Regions from separate parts of the Pseudarthrobacter sp. PH31-O2 genome, predicted to be linked through region 1. Evidence: riboswitches for the same ligand, from Rfam matches in the RefSeq annotation. Region 1 holds a riboswitch; each other region holds the start of a gene.
The links. A riboswitch is a leader RNA that binds a small molecule or an ion and turns the genes downstream of it on or off. The one in region 1 is predicted to bind cyclic di-AMP.

Region 1 (4,489 bases):
AAGCAGCAGCGATAACTGCGGCCTGGCGACCCATGCCGCCGGCGTTGCCGCCGACAGCCTTGGCAATGACGGCCAGCGAGTTGGTCTTGGTGACCTCGGCGCGATGCCGTGCGTTTGCACGAGTAGTCATTAAGTTCTCTCTTTCGTGTTCCTGGTCCGCGCTTTTAGGCGCGGGCTGAGGACGCTCCGGCATCTTGGGGGTACGCCGGATCGCCCCGAAAATGGGTTACTTAGCGAAGGGTGTACTGCGAAGACGCGCCAAAAGCGGCAACCGTGTGGCCTGCGGTCCGGGCACCGGCAAGGCCGGCGCGTTCATTGGATTCCAGCGGGCTCGAAAGAGCAGCGCAAGCGCGGTGAAGCGCGGAATTTTGGCGTGTATGCACGAAAGTAGCCTCTCCCAATGCCTGCGAGGTGAGCTGTCGGATTCGGATGGGAGTCACCCGGCCGCGCTGCTTCCTGGGAAGCTTTGCGACTTAACCCCAAGGCCTTCTTGCGAAGACCAAAATTGGTTCCCCCGCCCCTGCCAGACGATGTCATGCGAACGGACCTTGAGCGGTGGCAGAGCTAGGCAATCCACTCAAGAGCGCCAACTTCGAAAAAGTTGGCGTGGTTCAAACTTTACAGCAGTTGGACCCTAATGTCACATTCGGATCACGGCGTGTCCTCAGAATGCGAGAGTGTCCCCTCTATTTTCAGAGCCAACCGGTCGGGTCGACGACTTCGCCGTTGACCATAACCTCGAAGTGGAGGTGGCAGCCGGTGGAGGCGCCGGTGGTGCCGCTAAGAGCCACAACATCCCCGCGGGAGACCTGCTGCCCCACCTTCACGCTGGCGGAGGACAGATGGTTGTAGGTGGTCTCCAGGCCGTTGCCGTGGTCGATCACCACGCGGTTACCACCGCCGTAGGGGTGCCAGCCGGTGAATGTCACGGTGCCGCTCGCGGCAGCGTGGACGACGGTGCCGCACTGCGCCGAGTAGTCCTGCCCGCGGTGGAACTCGCCCGAGCCTCCGGTGATGGGGCTGACGCGGTAGCCAAACGGCGACGCCGTGACCATCTGGTCCAGCGGCGCCCCAAGGCTGCCTGCGGAGGCCGCCCGGGTGATCGAGCCAGCGGACTGTGCACTGAGCAACTGCTTGAGCTTTCCGTCCGGATCGCCCTTGGTGGTTACTGCCGTGCGGCTGAAGTCGATCTTGGCCGCTGCTGCTGTCACATCGGGCTGCACGGCTGCCGGGCTGGCTGCCGCGCCGGAGCCGGCGTCTGTGGCCAGAACAGGGCCAGTTGCGGGAACTGTGACGGTGAGGGCCAAGCCCGCAGCGGCCAGTGCAAGACCCGCCTTTTGGCCTACACCGCTGGCGGCGGCAAAATCTGTTACCTGGCGGAAGGGGCTGCGGCGGTCCCTGCGCGCGTCACGGTGCGCGTCACGCGGACGCTCTGCCGTCATGGCAGCGGCGGGACGCGGCTCCGAGGCAGGGCCGGTCGCACGGCGGCGGCCCTTGGCGGTCTGGGTGGTCAACAACGGTTCCTCTCTGGAGAGCCTGCGGAGTTAGCTGTCGGATTCGGGTCAGAGAGATCAACGACCCGGTCCGCCGTGGCAAGCAATCACGCGCAGGGGCATCCGATGGATTCCGTGTTTGTGGGTACTTGCCGCTGACGGTCTTCACCCCAAGGCCGCTAAACAGCCAAAAGTGGTTCCCCCGCCCCTGCCAGGAGATGATTCTGCGACTGTTCCGCTGGCAGGGCTCGGCTTCGGATCAGATAACGCTTTGATATCGGTACTAGTCTCCAACTATAGGCGATTAAGCCGTCCAGTGATAAATCCGTTATCAGCTTGTGGACAACTCGCGGACGGCCCCGGGTTGTCGCGGCAACATCAGGAAGCGATGGTTACAAAGACGTGGGCAGCGACCTCAGGCGGTAATTCAAGGGCACCTTCGATGTCAGGAACGCGCACTGAAATGTACTCCCCCACGCGCTCCAGGGATACCAGGGCGCCGGGGCGGATGCCGCCCTCATCGAGCTGGACCAACAGCTCCGGCTCTACCTGGATGGGCTCGGCCAGCCGGTTGACCCTGACACTGGAATCAGGCCCATAGCCGGCCATGGCTTCGAGCAGATTCACGACACTGTCAGGGTTGGGGTCGGCGGGCAGGCCGCCCAGTTCCGCCAGACCCGGGATCGGATTGCCATAGGGCGAGACGGTGGGATGGTTGAGAAGTTCGAAGATCCGCCGCTCCACCCGTTCGCTCATCACATGCTCCCAGCGGCACGCCTCCTCATGGACATAGGCCCAGTCGAGTCCGATGACGTCGGCCAGCAGCCGCTCGGCAAGCCGGTGCTTGCGCATGACTTCGATGGCTCGCTTGCGGCCAACGCCGGTCAGTTCAAGGTGGCGGTCTCCGGATACAACCACAAGCCCGTCGCGTTCCATCCGGCCTACGGTCTGGGAAACAGTGGGGCCGGAGTGGCGCAGCCGTTCGGCGATGCGGGCGCGAAGGGCGACGATGTTCTCTTCTTCAAGTTCCAGAATGGTCCGAAGATACATCTCGGTTGTATCGATCAGATCCGTCATTCAGCTCAGCTCCTCGAGCGCCGTCCTTGCGTGATTTCCACCGTACCGTGCGCTGCCGGCGACCTGGCGGGTTCCGCCGTACGTTCGCAGGCCAGCTTAGCCTAATTTGAGTTACTCCGGATAATCTCAATGACCGGACTGTGACGGTCCCTTTTGCCTCCCCCGCGGGACAGTCAGGCAGAATGAAACAACAGGCTCCGCCGCAGCCACCCTGCCGGGCCGTCACCCGAGCCACCCGTAGTACCAGCCGAAAATTGGAGCCACTGTGAGCGACACCAGCATCACGATTCCCGCAAACCTCCTTCCAAAGGACGGCCGTTTCGGCGCCGGGCCGTCCAAGGTCCGCCCGGAACAGATGGCAGCACTCGCCGCGGCGACAAAGCTGCTGGGCACGTCGCACCGCCAGGCGCCGGTCAAGAACCTGGTCGGGTCGGTCCGGAACGGGCTCAGCGCGTTCTTCCGCGCCCCTGAGGGCTATGAGGTCATCCTGGGCGTCGGCGGATCAACCGCGTTCTGGGATATTGCCAGCTTCGGCCTGGTGGAGAACAAGGCACAGCACTTGTCCTTTGGCGAGTTTGGCTCCAAGTTCGCTGCCGCCACCAACAAGGCACCGTTCCTGGCCGATTCCGCCATCATCAAGTCCGAGCCGGGCACCCGTCCGCAAGCCCGGGCCGAAGCCGGCGTCGACGTTTACGCGTGGCCGCAGAATGAGACGTCCACCGGCGTCGCGGCTCCGGTGCGGCGCGTCGAAGGCGCCGATGAGGGTTCGCTCGTCCTGGTGGACGCAACGTCAGCTGCCGGCGGACTGGACGTCGACGTCGCGGAAGCGGATGTGTACTACTTCGCTCCGCAGAAGAACTTTGCTTCCGACGGCGGGCTTTGGCTTGGTTTGTTCTCCCCGGCCGCGCTGGAGCGCGCGGCCCGGATCAAGGCCGGCGGCCGCTGGATCCCGGACTTCCTGGACCTCCAAACCGCGATTGAGAACTCCAGGCTGAACCAGACCTACAACACGCCGGCGCTGGCAACCCTCGTTACCCTCGACGCCCAGGTGCAGTGGCTCAATACGAACGGCGGGCTGGACTTCGCCTCGGCACGGACCGCGGACTCAGCGGGACGGATCTACCGCTGGGCCGAGGCCTCGGCGTTCGCCACCCCGTTTGTGGCAAGGCCAGAGGACCGCTCCAACGTCATTGCGACGATCGACTTCGACGACTCGGTCGATGCAGCCGCGATCGCCGGTGCGCTGCGCGCCAACGGCATTGTGGACACCGAACCGTACCGGAAACTGGGCCGTAACCAACTGCGCATCGCCACTTTCGTGGCCATCGATCCGGACGATGTCTCGGCTCTGCTGGAATGCATCGACTATGTGGTGGGCGAACTGAAAAAGTAGCACCCCGAATGCAGCGGCGCCGCAGCGTTAGTGTTCGACGGCGCCGCCCGGGTTTTGGCCCCGGGCGGCGCCGCCTGCCGGCGGCCCGCTGCCGTCGGGTCCAGCTTCCCTCCGCGTGCCGGCGGAGACGACACGGAAGTGGTTCAGCCCCCGGGCCCGGCGGTCAAACCGGAGCCGCAGCCTTTTGGCCCGGACGATCCACAACAGCCCGATCAGGGCAGCGACCAGTCCGGACGCCGCCGCGATACTCAGGGCCCAGCGCGGACCGGCAATGTTCGCCACCCAGCCCACGAACGGCGCGCCGATCGGCGTGCCGCCCATAAAGATGGCCATATAGAGCGCCATCACCCGGCCGCGCATCACCGGGTCAGTCGTGGTCTGCACATAGCCATTGGCGCTTGTCATCATCGTGATGGCGAAGAGCCCGACCGGTACCAGTGCCACCCCGAACCAGAAGTAGCTGGGGGCCAGCGCGGCGACGCCGGAGGTCACACCAAAGGCACCGGCCGCGCCGAAAATGAACCGC
Region 2 (4,489 bases), on a different contig from region 1:
GACAAAGTCCTGAAGCGCAGTTTCGGCGTCCTGGTTCTGCTGGTCGCAAGCTACGTGACGGTGCAGGCGCTGCTCTCCTGAATACGTTCGCACGGCGGCGGTGTGCTGAAGGCGGGACGCGGGATCGAAGATCAAGCTGGACATAGGATCGATTCGGCCCTATCCGGGGGAGTGGTCTCCGTGCAAGCATGGGGCGGAGCGACGCTACTCGATGAGGGGACTCGATGAAATCCAACGAACTGTTGCTGGACGCCTTCGGCCGGCTCCGTGAAACGGTGGCAGACACCCTTGACGGGAGTGACGGTACGGCCCTCCTCCGTCGGCCAGCGGGCACCGGAAACTCGATGGCTTGGCTGATCTGGCATCTCAGCCGGGTGGAGGACGCGCAACTCGCCGCTGCGGCAGGACTGGAACAGGTCTGGATTGCGGAGGGGTTTGCGGATCGTTTTGATCTGCCCCTGGCTGCCAAAGACACCGGATACCGCCATACTTCGGACCAGGTCGACGCGGTGAAAGCCTCCCCGGAGCTCCTGGCGGAATACTATGACGCGGTTCACCGGCAGACCGTGCAGTTCCTGGAATCCCTCGGCGACAAGGACTTCGACCGCATTGTCGATACCCGCTGGGACCCGCCCGTCACCCTTGGGGCGCGGCTGGTCAGCACCCTTGCCGATTGCCTCCAGCACGTGGGCCAGGCAGCTTTTGCGAAGGGGCTGAAACCCGCCGTCGACGTCTAGGCCGCTGGCACCGGTTTTCGCTCCCGCCACGACCGACTCGCCCACCTCGCCCACTGAATCTAGAGAATGGAAAAGACATGACCAGTACAGGCCCGTTTGTCATTGTGGTTGGTTTTGACGGCTCAGAGAATTCGGACAGTGCACTGAACTGGGCCGTGGATGAGGCAAAGCGCCGCAATGGCCGGATTCGCCTCATCACCGCCTGGAGCAAGCCCCCGCTCGCCTGGTACCCCGCACTGTTGGAAACGGCCGCCGGCGAAGTTGTGGCAGAGGACTCCCCCCGACGCGCAGCCGAGACGTTGCAGGCTGCTGCCCTGGAGACTGCTGAAAGCCAGGGCGTTGCAGCCAGTGGAGAGGTCGTTCACGGCGATTCGGCGGCGTCTGCATTGCTCGACGCCGCCAAGGCTGCCGACCTCGTTGTCGTGGGGGCGCGTGGTCACGGCGGATTCCCCGGGCTGCACCTGGGATCGGTGGCAACACAGATCATCAATCACGCGCCCTGCCCTGTGCTCGTTGTCCGGCCCAAGGAGTCCTGAGCAGCGGGGCCCGTTGGCTCGCCCCTTGCGGTCCGGATCATCAACAGCCCAGGGTCTGCGGGAGAATATCCCCATGAGCTATGCGGGTGATGCTATTGACGCGGCCCTCCAGCGCGAGTCCTCGTGGAGCCGAGCCGAGGACGCTGAGGCCAGGCACGGCAGCAATCACCGGTACTACGGTGCATCGGTCGGAGCCGTCCGCGGAGCCGTCCGTGACGCCCTCCGCCGCCATCCAGAACTGACGCATGATGACATCACCGCCCTGGGCTCCGAGCTGTGGGACGTGCCGGTCTTTGAACGCCGCCTCGCCGCCGTTGTGCTGCTGCAGTCAAAAGTGGGCGTGCTGACCAATACGGACCTGACCCGGATCGAGGGATTTGTGCGGAGTGCGCGGCTGGGCGCCTTGGTTGATCCGCTGGCCATCGACGTCGTTGGTCCCCTGATCGCCGGGCTCGACGTCGTCGGCAGGGTGCGCGCCGACAGTGTCCTGGACCGTTGGATTCGGGATCCCGACGGCTGGCTGCGCCGCGCGGCCCTGCTGTCCCCGCTGCGCGCACTCCGCACCGGCGCAGGGGACTGGCCCCGGTTCGTGCGTCACGCCCGATCGGCGCTGGCGTGCCCACCCCGAGCGGAGTCGGGGCAGGACGGCGAGAGTGCGGTCACCGACGTCGCGGTGGCCCTGATGCTCGCCGAGATGGAACGGCACCGGCCGGAGCTGGAGTTCTGACCCGGACGTCCCGGCCGGCAAGCTACCCTGAGTGGCCCGGTCGGCGCTCCACAACGGCGTAGGCCTTTTCGTCGAAGAACTCCCAATCCGTGATCACCATAAAGCCGAGGGTATCCACACGGTCATTCAGGACGCGGACATCGAAGCCGCCGTCGCGTGGCTCGGCGTCCCACGTCGAAACGTGGACTTCCCCGTTTTCCAGGACCAGCAGTTCGGTGTTGACACTGAAGTCCGCCAACGGCTGGTTACTGAGCTGGCAGATTGCCACAGCGGGCCGGGCGACGTGGGGAGTGGTCATTTTCGGGCCTCTGCTTCGGGGGACGGTGTTGGCAACATCCTATGCCTGTGACCGCGTGCGGGAAGGGCCAGCGGGCCCCCGCAGCCCGGTCCGCCGTTACCGCAACGTGACATGTTGTGATCATTCCGTTATCTTTGTTAGGTGCCTGTTGTCTCCGAGACGGGCTCTCCCCAGCCGATTGCCTAACTCTGCCGCGGCGCGGGGATAACTCGCAGCAACGTCCGGCAGAGACGGGGAAACCACTTTTGGCCCGCTGTTCTCCAGGGGTCTTGGGGTGAAGCCGCACGGCCCGACATGATCGGGTCCGCGTGCGGCCGGGTGCCTCCCATCCGAATCCGACAGCTCACCCCGCAGGCATTGGGAGAGGCTCAACTAATGACTTTCAGCAACACTCACGCGCCCAACCGCGACGATCTTCGCAGTACCCGCCGCACCATCGGCCGTCAGGCCGCAGTCTTCGCCGCCGCTTCCGGAATGGTCTTCAGCGGCGCGATGGCCGCCAATGCAGCGGACGTGCCAGCCCAGCGCGACTCCGCACCCGCGAGTTCCGTCGATGTCAAGGGCGTGGTCGCCGCCCCGGTTATGGCGGACTCCGCTGTACAGATCACCTTCGAACGCCCCGTCGTTGAGACTGCCCCGGCGCCCGTGGTCGAGGCACCCCAGCCCGTCGCGGCCCCCGCAGCACCGGCCCGTGCGGCCGCCCCTGCCGCCCCTGCCGCCGCGAAGGCTACTGTCAACGTCCAGGCTGCACCTGCGCCGGCAGCGGCTCCTGTTGCTGCCCCGGCTGCCGGCGGGGTCAATGCCACCCTTCTGGCCGTGGCGTACGGCCAGGTCGGCATCACGCAGGACTGCACCGCGATGGTCGAGAAGGCCCTGAACGCTGCCGGCATCCCGGTTGGTGACATTGGTCCGATGGGCTTTATGAACTACGGGAAGGTAGTCGGCGACCCCCAGCCCGGAGACATCATTGTCCAGTCCGGCCACGTTGCCATCTACGCCGGCAACGGCCAGGCCATCAGCGGCGGCATGAACGGTGTCAACGCCACCATGGCCCACCCGCTGTCCTGGCTGACCGCCACGGGGCCCGTAACGTTCGTCCGCGCCGGCTAGCACAACCGCAGGCACTGTACTGAAGGCCGGTCGATCGGTTGCCTTGGGGGCAGCGGATCACCGGCCTTCGGTCTGCCCGGAGGCAGGCTCCGGGGAATACCGCAGCAACACCACCCCGCTGCCGAAGGTACGGCTCTCCAGCAGCCGGAGCGCCGTGATGTCATCGGCCGCCTGAAACAAAGGCTTGCCCCGGCCAAGCAGGACCGGGTGCACATAGATCCGGTACTCATCGATCAGCCCCAGCCGCCTGAAGGCCGCCGCGAGCTCTGCACCGCCCAGCGCAAGGTCGCCATCCGAGTGTTCCCTGAGCCGCCTCACGTCCCCGGGAACGACCTCGCGCACCACCTGCGTATTCCAGCCGGCCTTCGACAGGGTCCTGGAGTAGACGACCTTGGGCATGTCCCGCCAGATCCCGGCGAACTCGATCTCCGGGGCCGTGCTGGACGGGTCCTGGTCGGCCGTGGGCCAGTACTCGGCCATCATCTGGTACGTCACGCGGCCGTCTAGAAACGCTCCCATGCCGCGGAGCTCTTCGTTAAAATGTTGGTGCAGTTCTTCATCGACCCGATGCCAGCTCAGGTCCTGCCCCGGCCCCTCGATGAATCCGTCCAGGGATACCTGAAACATCAGAATGACTTTGTGCATTGCATCACTCCTTCGCTGCCCGGCACCCCGGGAGTTCGAGCGTACGCCGCAGTTCGGCTCTCCGGTAGGGTCAATGCCGGCCGAACCGTTAGAAGCTGGATGAACTGCCGGACCCGGAGAAGCTTCCGCCGCTTGCGCCGTAGCCGGTGGTGCCGCCGCCGCCGCGGGCGCTTCCGACGCTGCTGACACCGGTGTTGAAACCGGAGTTGAAAGTGGGAACGGAGAAGAAGTAGTAGGCCGGGTATACGGTGCCCAGGATGCTGGGCTCGTAGGTACGCCCGTACTTGGCTTTGCTGCCGGCCTGGGCGCTTTCCATTTCCTTGCGCATCAGGTTGGCTTCCTTTTCGTTTTTGGCGTAGCCGGCGATGACGGTATCCGCGTGGTCCCTGAGCAGCTCGGAGAGCTGGGTGCGTGCGTCCCGCAGCCGGTCCAGGGC
Region 3 (4,489 bases), on a different contig from region 1:
GAGCCATCCGGACGGCTCCCCCATCCGCGCCCTGGTAGTGGACGATGAACCGAGCCTCTCCGAGCTGATGAGCATGGGCCTGCGAATGGCGGGCTGGTCGGTGGCTGTCGCCGCCGACGGACCGGAGGCCATGAAGCTCGCCCGGGAATTCCGGCCCGACGTCCTGGTGCTCGACGTGATGCTGCCCGGGTTCGACGGCGTCGAGCTCCTCGGCAGGATCCGGGCCTTCGCGCCGGAGGTACCGGCATTGTTCCTGACGGCAAAGGACGACGTCCAGGACCGCATCACCGGGCTGGCTGCCGGCGGCGACGACTACGTGACTAAGCCGTTCAGCATGGAGGAAGTGTTGCTCCGCCTGCACCGGCTGGTCCAGCGGTCCGGGGTGGCAGCAATGGATACGGCCGAACTCGTCGTCGGGGACCTTGTCTTGAACATCGACACACGGGAAGTGCGGCGCGCAGGTGACGAGCTCCACCTCACGGCCACCCAGTTCGAGCTGCTGCGCTACCTCATGGAGAACCCGAAACGGGTCGTCAGCAAAGCCCAAATCCTGGACCGTGTCTGGGACTACGACTTTGGCGGGCAGGCCAACATCGTGGAGCTCTACATCTCCTACCTCCGCAAGAAGGTCGACGCCGTCCACCCGCCGATGATCCACACGGTCCGCGGCGCCGGCTATGTCCTGAAGCCGGCGGACTGAATCGTGCCTGTCCGTTCCGGCAGGGCCGGCCCCGCCGGACCCGTGTGGCACACCCCTTCCAGCTGGCACCTGCGCACCCGGCTTGTTCTGGTTGCCATGGCCCTTCTGGTGGCGATCTGCGGTGCTGTCGGCCTAGTCAGTTACGCCTCGATGGATTCCTTCCTGACCAGGCAGCTCGACACACAACTCGAGCAAGCCGCGGACCGTGCCCGCGAGTTTGGCCGCACCGGCGGCCGCGCCGACCCCCTTGAGGCCCGGGGCCAGGGAATCGGGACCCTTAACGCCAGGATCGTGGCCGGCTCGGTACGCGGCGCCGGTTTCCTCGCCGAAGACGCCACCCGAAAGTCCCTGACCAGGGAGGACAACGCAGCTCTCCTGTCGCTCCCTGCGAGCAGCGAGCCGGTCAACCGGTCTCTTTCCGCCGGGGCCTATCGGCTGGTAGCTTTCACGGCCCCGGACGGCGGCGTGATCGTGACCGGGCTGCCGCTCGCCGAGAAATTGAACACGCTGGCCTCTTTGGTTTGGACTATGGTGCTTGTCTCTGCGGGCGGCCTTGTTGTCATTGGCCTCGCCGGCACGGCGTTGATTCGCCGCACCATGAAGCCGCTCGATCAGCTCTCCGAGGTGGCCACGAAAGTGTCCCGCCTTCCCCTCGACGCCGGAGAAGTCGGACTTGCCATGCGGGTGCCCGCATCCGCAGCACATCCCGGCACCGAGGTGGGCAGTGTTGGCCACGCCCTGAACCTGATGCTGGACAATGTGTCCAGCGCACTCGAAGCCCGGCAGAAGAGCGAAATGAAGGTCCGCCAGTTTGTCGCAGACGCCTCGCACGAGCTGCGCACACCCCTGACGGCGATCCGCGGGTACACCGATCTGATGCGGATGACCGAACACTTCACCCCAGACGGCGAGAAGTCCCTGGCCCGGGTGCAGAGCCAGTCCGAGCGGATGACCACCCTGGTGGAGGATCTGCTCCTGCTTGCCCGGCTGGACGAGGGCCGGCCGCTCCGCCTCAGCGACGTGGACCTCACCCAGCTGGCCATCGAGACGGTGAGCGACGAAAAAGTGATGGCACCGGACCGGGTATGGCACTTGGAGCTCCCGGCGGAGCCGGTGGTGGTCCGCGGCGACACGACCCAGCTCCACCAGGTTCTGGCCAACCTGCTCTCCAACGCACGCAAGCACACTGGAACCGGCACCACCGTGGTGACAGCTGTGCAGCGGGCTCCCGACGGCACCGCCGTGATGACCGTAACGGACAACGGCCCCGGGATCGCCCCGGAGTTCGTGGACCGGGTCTTTTCGAGGTTTACGCGCGCGGATGCGTCGCGCAGGAATCCTGCAACCGGTACAACGCCGGTGTCCGGCCGGCCTCGCCCGCTCGTGCCGCTGCGCGCACACCGGCTGCCGTCCGCACCGGGTGCGGACTCACCCCTCGCCGCCGCGGCTGCCGGCCCGGCCCGAACTGCCGCGTCGTCTGAGGGCACCAGCGGGCTGGGATTGTCAATTGTGCAGTCGATTGTGGAAGCCCATGGCGGCACTGTCAGCGTAACGTCGGTGCCGGGCCGGACCGAGTTCACCGTTCGGCTGCCGGACGCTCCGGCCGAGGACCGGACACCCCGCCGCTCCAGCTAATCCGCGAAGCAATCCGCCGCGCCGAACCCGCCGCTCCTGTTATCGAAATGTGACATTGGCGTTCCGGTCCTGTACCGTTTTTAGCGTGCGGTCATCACTCGGACCGCATATCCGGATGCACGCCAAACTCTGCCGCCTCCCGGATTCCGCTGGATTAGGCAGAGGCGGGGGACCCAGAGTTCCCGGGCATTTCTGCACATTGCGCCCTTGGGGTGAAGCCGTCACGTGAGATTCCGTGCGGCCGGGTGACCTCATCCGAACCCGACAGCTAACTCCGCAGGCGTTGAGAGGCGACCATGACTGAATTCACGGTACAAACACGCCCTGAGGGCGATGTAAAGAGGCGCTCCAAGCCGTCGCGACACCGCGCCGAGCCCGCCAAACCGGCGTCGGCCCTGTCCCGGTTCACCACCGGCCTGGGCTCCACCGGCCGCCGGGCGGCAGTTGTCGCAGCGGCGTGTGCAGTGCTCGTGGGAGCCGGCGCCGCCGGCCAGGCGTCGGAGACAGCCACCCGCAACGCCAGCAGCGCCAGCAGCGCCACAAAATCGGCAGTCAGCGCGGATCCGCTGCAGCACCTCGACTTTGAACGCGTCCTGGTGGCGAACCAGACCGTTAGCCCGCCGGCCGATGCCCCGGCCCCGGTCGCCGAGGTTAAGCCTGCCGAGTTACCGGCCCCCGCCGCCGCACCGGCGCCGGAGCCCGCGCCGGTTCCTGTTGCCGTTGACGATCCCGCCGGAGCGCAGGCTTATGCGGCCAGCCAACTGGGTGCCCACGGCTGGGACGCCGGCCAGATGCAGTGCCTGGTCAAACTCTGGACCAAGGAGTCTGACTGGAAGACTACTGCCACCAACCCGAGCAGCGGCGCCTACGGCGTGGTTCAGTCCCTCCCGGCCGAGAAGATGGCCAGCGCAGGCGCCGACTACCTCACGAATTACCGGACGCAGATCAACTGGGGACTGAACTACGTCCAGGAACGCTACGGCTCACCGTGCGGGGCGCTGAACTTCCACTACGCGAACAACTGGTACTGAGCTGCGGCGGAGGCACCGGCCCTTCGAAACGGGGCCACGGTTTCACAGCCGGAAAGAGATGATGCTGCGGCCGGCGTCGTCGACCCCGACCTCGCACAAGACGGCTGAGTAATCGGCGATGCGCAGAACGCCGTCGGGCAGTTCGCCGGGGTTCGGGCCTACCGCCACCGTCCGCATCCCGGCAGCCAGGCCGGCGGCGATGCCGGCCGGCGCGTCCTCGAAAACCACGGCGTCCGCCGGGTCCACTCCGAGCAGTTCGGCCGCGCGCAGGTAGCCTTCCGGGTGTGGCTTACCGCGGCCGACGAGATCTGCTGTCACGGCGGTGGCGGGCAAGGCAAGACCGGCGGCGGCCATCCGAATGTCTGCCAGCAGCCGGTCCGCCGATGTCACCAGGGCGACGGCGTCCGCCGGCAGCAGGCGCAGCAACCCGGCAGCGCCCGGCAATGCCACGATGCCGGCAGTCCTGGCGCGTTCCATGGCACCCAGTTCCGCGGTGAGGGCCGCGACGTCGGCTCCCGCCGGCGCGAAGCGCCGCACCGTGTCCGCTGCCTGAACGCCATGGGAGGTGCGCAGGATCTCGGCAAGGTCCAGACCATAGCGGGCAGCAAACTCCCCCCAGACCTGTTCCACCGCTGCGGTGGAATCAACGAGAGTCCCGTCCATGTCAAAAAGCACCGCCCGGACGGTGAAGGCGGTCGGAAGCGCGGTGCCGGTAACTGAAGTCATCGTCCCATCTTGCCGCGTACCAACCGGATGTTCCGGATCCCTTGGCTGTCCGGAGCCGGTTGACCGTGCCGTGAGCTGTTGCACCGCCCACTTGTTGCCGTCGGGATCGGCAAAGTAGAGGAAATGTCCCCAGTCCTGGACATCGACGCCGCTGCCGTCCACGCCGTTGTCCTTGAGCTGCTTGTGGGCGGCCTGAATGTCGCTGACCACGAGTTGCAGGGTCGGTGCCGTACCCGGCGGTGCATCGCTGGGGCCCTCACCGAACGCGATCGAGCAGCCCGAGCCCGGCATCGGATACGGGAATTAAAATGAGTTCGAGTTTCCAGTCCATGGGCTCAGGCCAGTCCCGTGTTGAGTTTCCCGGCAGGCCGGGCCCCCACTGGTGGGAAGGTCCGCC

Region 2: another riboswitch for cyclic di-AMP. It lies ahead of QMG72_RS02365 (NlpC/P60 family protein); the one in region 1 lies ahead of QMG72_RS11350 (M23 family metallopeptidase).
Region 3: another riboswitch for cyclic di-AMP. It lies ahead of QMG72_RS10205 (aggregation-promoting factor C-terminal-like domain-containing protein); the one in region 1 lies ahead of QMG72_RS11350 (M23 family metallopeptidase).

What each region holds. Positions count from the first base shown of each region.
Region 1 is NZ_JASIST010000006.1:181,969-186,457, forward strand. Features, by position in the region: gene QMG72_RS11345 (NlpC/P60 family protein) at 1-130, opposite strand, end outside; cyclic di-AMP (ydaO/yuaA leader) riboswitch at 388-546, opposite strand; gene QMG72_RS11350 (M23 family metallopeptidase) at 693-1,514, opposite strand; cyclic di-AMP (ydaO/yuaA leader) riboswitch at 1,519-1,732, opposite strand; gene QMG72_RS11355 (iron-dependent transcriptional repressor DtxR) at 1,872-2,570, opposite strand; gene serC (phosphoserine transaminase) at 2,836-3,963, shown strand; gene QMG72_RS11365 (MFS transporter) at 3,991-4,489, opposite strand, start outside.
Region 2 is NZ_JASIST010000001.1:523,015-527,503, forward strand. Features, by position in the region: gene QMG72_RS02340 (sulfite exporter TauE/SafE family protein) at 1-81, shown strand, start outside; gene QMG72_RS02345 (mycothiol transferase) at 225-737, shown strand; gene QMG72_RS02350 (universal stress protein) at 815-1,273, shown strand; gene QMG72_RS02355 (DNA alkylation repair protein) at 1,347-2,000, shown strand; gene QMG72_RS02360 (hypothetical protein) at 2,023-2,298, opposite strand; cyclic di-AMP (ydaO/yuaA leader) riboswitch at 2,502-2,669, shown strand; gene QMG72_RS02365 (NlpC/P60 family protein) at 2,674-3,408, shown strand; gene QMG72_RS02370 (dihydrofolate reductase family protein) at 3,466-4,053, opposite strand; gene QMG72_RS02375 (DUF5129 domain-containing protein) at 4,142-4,489, opposite strand, start outside.
Region 3 is NZ_JASIST010000005.1:228,325-232,813, reverse strand. Features, by position in the region: gene QMG72_RS10215 (response regulator transcription factor) at 1-700, shown strand, start outside; gene QMG72_RS10210 (sensor histidine kinase) at 704-2,335, shown strand; cyclic di-AMP (ydaO/yuaA leader) riboswitch at 2,473-2,633, shown strand; gene QMG72_RS10205 (aggregation-promoting factor C-terminal-like domain-containing protein) at 2,632-3,366, shown strand; gene QMG72_RS10200 (HAD-IA family hydrolase) at 3,409-4,092, opposite strand; partial or broken gene QMG72_RS17770 (VOC family protein) at 4,147-4,423, opposite strand.